One region of the Shewanella sp. Choline-02u-19 genome, then DNA from elsewhere that is predicted to be linked to it. Evidence: predicted binding sites of a transcription regulator. Region 1 holds the regulator's gene; the other holds the start of a gene.
The links. Region 1 encodes LexA, which represses DNA repair genes until DNA is damaged. Its sites were predicted from a motif close to TACTGTATNNNNATACAGTA; they were not measured.
Positions count from the first base shown of each region.

Region 1 (3,177 bases):
ACCCTTAATATTGATACCTTTATAAAGCTTATTCCACAACCAAGTAAGAAAACGCTCGGTAATACGCACTAAGCTATCGGAGTAATCCGCCGCGACTTCATCTAGATACTCCATCGCTTTTGCACGCGCTTCTGATTCGGAGATTTTTTTATTTGTCGCTTCTTCTTTAATGGCTCGGGTAATTGATTCTGACTTTAGCAAAGCATGGAACAGAGCTTGGCGCTTAGGCAGCTGAGGCCCAGTCATTACTTTACGTTGACGCTGAAAATGCACTCGCGCGACACGGGCTAGTTTTTGTGCGATGCGCTTATCAGTACCATGTTCGTCTGCCATATAACGCAGAGAAACAGCATTAGAAAACTGCACAAAGTTGTGTCGACCGAGAAACAAGATCATCAAGCACTTGCGTAACCAAGTCGGATTTTGACGCTCCAACACAGCAGCGCGCATGGTGTCGTCTTCTTTGCCTGGGGTTCGTCCCCAATAAAGACTCACAGGAACTAGCTGAATATCTAATTCTTCATTTTGCTTATGCACACTCAATAGGCGCTTAAAGCAATGCAAATACTGTTCGGCACTTTCTCTTTCGCCAAATAGAGGCTTGCTACCTTCAAGGCAGACAACGCGCGGCGCAGTCACCCCATTAACCTCTAAGTCATTATATGGGCTAGGTAAACCGAATTTACCGGTTATCTCACTAAGAGCTGCTATGTCACTAACAGATTCTGTTTTCATGACATAAACGAGTGGCTTGCTTGGATCGAGATTGAGGTCTTCAAAAGGATCATGAGGCACTACAATAGTGTGCACGAGCTTTTTTTGGATCCAGCGTAATGATTTAAACCAAAGAGAGTCTTTTTTCGACATGATTCGCTTGCAGTATAGTCGCTTCTAATAACCCCGTAGAATACCAGAATTTCGGAGCGTTTGCGCAATTGCTTTATAATGGCACTCGGAAACATTTGCGTATTTATAGAACAATGACTTAAGCCATCATAAGTCTATGTATATCCTGCCTATCAGGATTAAATCTCGTTCATCCCTCCTTAATCTCTCAGCCCCACCCTAGTGCTAATAAATTCAACTTTAACATAAATTTGGTTAATACTTGCGCGAACAGAAATACTGTATATACTGACAGTTACTGTATGGAAAGACAGGCTTAATAATGAGACCACTTACACCACGTCAAGCTGAAATTTTAGAGCTAATTAAACGCAATATTACAGACACAGGTATGCCACCCACCCGTGCTGAAATAGCCAAACGTTTAGGCTTTAAATCTGCCAATGCAGCCGAGGAGCACTTAAAAGCTTTAGCGAAGAAAGGCTGTATTGAGATCATGCCAGGTACCTCTCGAGGAATTAAGTTAATTCAAGATGATACCGAAGATGCCGACCTTGGTTTACCGCTTATTGGTCAAGTGGCCGCAGGTGAACCTATTCTGGCTCAAGAACATGTAGAGCAACATTATAAAATTGATCCTACCATGTTCCGCCCGTCAGCCGACTTCCTGCTTAAAGTACGCGGTGACAGCATGAAAAACATCGGCATACTTGAAGGCGATTTGCTTGCAGTGCATAAGATCCAACATGCAAGCAACGGTCAAGTTGTGGTGGCACGAGTAGAAGATGAAGTCACGGTTAAACGCTTTGAAAAGAAAGGCAATAAAGTTTATTTACATGCTGAGAATGAAGATTATTCACCGATAGAAGTTGATCTGGCAAACCAAAGCTTAAGTATTGAAGGTTTAGCCGTTGGCGTGATCCGTAATGGAGATTGGCAATGAACAAATTATTAGGTGTAAGCCCGCGTCACCCTGGCCTTTGGCAAGATATACCTGCTCAAGCTATGTCTAAAAAGGTAAATACAGATATCGAAACTATGGTATCTCACACTCAGGGGCGCACTGAATTAAAACAGATTAGTGGCCAACTTGCTCAACTGAGCCAACAAGGTCGCTGGATTGTATTAATTAGCCCACCTAATATCGGTTACAAACAGATGCTCGCTTCTGCTGGCGTCCGCATGGATAGAATCCTACTGGTACACGCAAAAGATGAATTCGAAACACTTTGGGCTATGGAAAAAGCGCTCACGAGTGGCACATCAAGCGCGGTAATAACCTGGACGAATGAAGTCGATGCACGAGACAGTAGACGACTGCAGTTAGTCGCAAAGAGTGCTCAAGCGGTGGGTATCATTATTGAAAATGCGAATGCTCACTTACCTGACAGCACAATAAATACACAGGACGAGCGGTTTAAACAAGGTTCACTGTTCGCAGCAGTCCATTAAGCAATTCTTTCTATTACAAATCTAGTCTCTAAAGCAAAGCTCCCTTAACGGGAGCTTTTTTATTACTGCTGCTAAGCAAATGAATCAAAAAGTGATCTTGATCAATATTTCAACACCAAGTAGGGTAGGTACTGATAACAACGATATATTGTTATATCCGAGCGATTTAGTCGTCGGTCTTTATGTATGGACTGTAGATCCTTAAAGAGTATATGAAGACTGAGATCGGCCTGATATATTTCAGCCGTAGGTGCCAGTGTGGTTACACTAACCAGTATTAAAATACTGAAATTATATAAAGTCTAATCGATAGTCGAAACATAACGACACGATGGATAAACCACTCGCGCACTTTGAAGTCATCGTTGCTTTTTTGGGAACTGAAGAGTTTACATAGAGCAGAGACTTACTGTGTGACTCTTCTTTGTCTTGTTGACAGAGGAGAAGTCTAGTGAAGCAATTGTTGTACTGTGTGTTGGCGCTAATATTTTCGCCTACACTGTTTGCATCAGAAATGCCGTTTAATATGACAGAAGGCGTGACGGAGATCAGTGGTAAGGTTTATAACCTCCATATGATTATCCTTTATATCTGCTGTGCTATTGGCATTGTTGTTTTTGGCGCAATGATTTATGCCATGATCAACCATCGCAAATCAAAAGGCGCAGTCGCCGCCAACTTTCATGAAAGTACTAAAGTCGAGATTTTATGGACTGTAGTGCCTTTTATTATTCTTATAATCATGGCTATTCCCGCAACCAAAACCTTGATTGCAATGGAAGACCCCAGTAATGCTGACCTCACCATTAAAATAACAGGTTCGCAGTGGAAGTGGCATTACAGCTATTTCGATAAAGACGTTGAGTTTTATAGCTTAAT
Region 1 covers NZ_PJBE01000012.1:241,366-244,542, reverse strand. The annotation lists gene plsB (glycerol-3-phosphate 1-O-acyltransferase PlsB) at 1-867, opposite strand, end outside; gene lexA (transcriptional repressor LexA) at 1,169-1,789, shown strand; gene CXF83_RS03175 (cell division inhibitor SulA) at 1,786-2,298, shown strand; gene coxB (cytochrome c oxidase subunit II) at 2,750-3,177, shown strand, end outside.

Region 2 (3,177 bases), on a different contig from region 1:
GCGCGCCGTGACGTGTAATGCTGATTGGGGCATAAGTATTAAAAAGCTAACTTACCAAGCTAACTCAAAAAAGGGACTTAAAAAACTTCGCCTGTTTCTAAATCAACATTGTCACCTGCAGTGTCAGTAGTTTCCGCTGTTACTTTTTCGCCTTTGCCTAATAACATTGAACGCAAAGTAGCCTCAATTTCGTCAGACACTTCTGGGTTTTCAATTAAATACTTACCAGCGTTTGCACGGCCTTGACCAATTTTACTGCCTTTATATGCATACCAAGCACCTGACTTTTCAATTAACTTATGAATAACGCCTAAGTCAACTAGCTCGCCAGTACTGTTAATACCTTTGCCATAAAGGATTTGGAATTCAGCTTGCTTAAACGGCGCAGCAATTTTGTTCTTAACCACTTTAACGCGCGTTTCGTTACCAATAACTTCATCGCGGTCTTTGATCGCACCAGTACGGCGAATATCTAAACGAACAGAAGCGTAGAACTTAAGTGCGTTACCACCAGTCGTGGTTTCAGGGTTACCAAACATGACACCAATTTTCATACGAATTTGGTTAATGAAGATAAGCAAAGTGTTTGATTGCTTAAGGTTACCTGCAAGTTTACGCATTGCTTGGCTCATCATACGCGCCGCTAGGCCCATGTGAGAGTCACCAATTTCGCCTTCAATTTCAGCTTTTGGCGTTAATGCCGCCACGGAGTCAACAACAATAACGTCAACTGCGCCAGAACGACTCAATGCATCACAAATCTCTAACGCTTGCTCACCAGTATCAGGTTGTGAGCAAAGTAAATTATCAATATCAACACCTAGATTCTTTGCATAGATGGGGTCCAAAGCATGCTCGGCATCGATAAATGCACAAATCTTGCCCTGCCTCTGTGCTGCAGCAATCACTTCCAACGTTAGTGTTGTTTTACCTGATGATTCTGGACCGTAGATTTCGCAAATACGCCCCATAGGCAGGCCACCAGCACCCAACGCCACATCCAAAGATAGAGAGCCAGTAGAGATTGTTTCAACATCCATTGAACGATTTTCGCCCAACTTCATAATTGAACCTTTACCAAATTGCTTTTCAATTTGACCTAAAACGGCGTTTAACGCTTTCTCTTTATTTGGATCTATCTTCATTATTATTTCCTTAAAATCACAGTGCTAACACAGTTTCAGCACTGTATTATCATTTTGATGACGACTCTAATATCTACTTTAGGGCCTCAATATGAAACTAGTATACTGTACAATCATACAGTATCAAGTACTGTGCAAGATTTTTTTATTAAACCAACAAAATCATACAGATAAGCAATAGTACGTAAAAAACGCCCTTAGTTAGCAGTATTTCATCATAATAATCCCCACTAAGATGAGTAAAAAATTGTTAAGATTGGCAACCATAAATGTTTAATGGCCACTACGCGCCGCAGTAAAGTACAGGCAAAGCAAATTGATGACTGCTATTGATCCGCAAAACTTAGAAAAACACACCCCGATGATGCGTCAATATTTGACGCTAAAAGCGGAAAATCCAGATATGTTGCTATTTTATCGCATGGGGGACTTCTACGAGCTTTTTTACGAAGATGCCAAACTCGCTTCTGAGTTGCTCGGTATCTCATTAACAGCACGCGGAAAAAGTGGTGGCGACCCGATCCCTATGGCTGGCCTACCCTACCACGCTGTTGAAGGGTATTTAGCGAAGCTAGTGCAACTTCGTGTGTCTGTCGCGATCTGCGAGCAAGTAGGCGATCCAGCCACTTCAAAGGGGCCAGTTGATCGCAAAGTTGTCCGTCTCGTCACCCCAGGGACTTTGACTGATGAAGCCTTGCTACAAGAGAAGCAAGATAATTTACTTGCCGCACTCTATCAAGGCAAAGCGGGATATGGTTACGCGACTCTTGATATCGCATCCGGCCGTTTTGTGGTCACAGAGCTGAAAGATACCGAGTCTCTGGAAGCTGAATTGCAAAGAACCAATCCGGCAGAATTGCTTTATAGCGAAGACTTTTCACAAATGAGTCTTATTGCAGGCATGAATGGCACTCGCCGTCGACCCGAGTGGGAATTTGATTTTGAGACTTGCCACCGTTTGCTGCTAAGTCAATTTGGCACTAAAGACCTTAAAGGTTTCGGTATTGAAGATGCCAGACTGTCACTGCAAGCTGCAGGTTGCCTAATGCAGTATGTGAAAGATACTCAGCGTACAGCATTACCACATATAAACTCTATCATACGTTTTAACCAAGCTGACAGCATCATACTTGATGCTGCGACGCGTCGTAATTTAGAGTTAACAGTAAACCTGCAAGGCGGACAAACTAACACCTTAGCCTCTGTATTAGATAATACAGTTACAGCTATGGGTAGCCGCATGCTACAGCGCTGGTTGCATCAGCCACTGCGTGATCACCAAGTCATAAATGCTCGACAGTCATCTATTGCCGAGTTAATTACCAGTGAGCATTACCTTACCCTTGCTGAAGACTTAAAAGCGTTAGGTGACGTTGAGCGAATAACAGCTCGTATCGCCCTTCGCAATGCCCGACCAAGAGATTTTGCGCGCTTACGTCAAGCATTAGGCTTGTTACCGCAACTACAGCAAACGCTTAAGTCGACAACAGTTCCTCACCTTCAATACCTGTCTCAAGTCATTGGCGAGTTCCCTGAGGAACTAGTCTTGCTGTCAAATGCCATTGTCGATAATCCACCAATGCTTATTCGTGATGGTGGTGTAATACGTGACGGTTATGATGCAGAGCTTGATGAATGGCGTGTACTAAGCGCCGGTGCTACCGATTACCTTGCCCAGTTGGAAGCTCGAGAGAAAGAACAAACAGGGATATCTACCCTAAAAGTCGGCTACAACCGAGTACATGGATACTACATTGAAGTCAGCCGCCGCGAATCAGATCTGGTGCCCTTGAGTTATCAACGCCGTCAAACGCTAAAAAACACAGAGCGTTATATCATTGCGGAACTGAAAGAACACGAAGAAAAAGTCCTTTCAAGCCAAGGTAAAGCACTCGCATTAGAAAAACAGTTATGGGAACAGTTATTTGACCTCCTATTGCCGAAAATACATGAGCTGCAAGAGTTTGCCAAAGCCGCGGCTGAATTGGATGTCTTGTGTAACTTTGCTGAACGCGCTGAAACACTTAACTAC
Region 2 covers NZ_PJBE01000013.1:2,385,139-2,388,315, forward strand. The annotation lists gene recA (recombinase RecA) at 78-1,145, opposite strand; gene mutS (DNA mismatch repair protein MutS) at 1,465-3,177, shown strand, end outside.
Region 2: a site for LexA is predicted at 1,249-1,268, ahead of recA (recombinase RecA). Genes of this name have one in related genera too.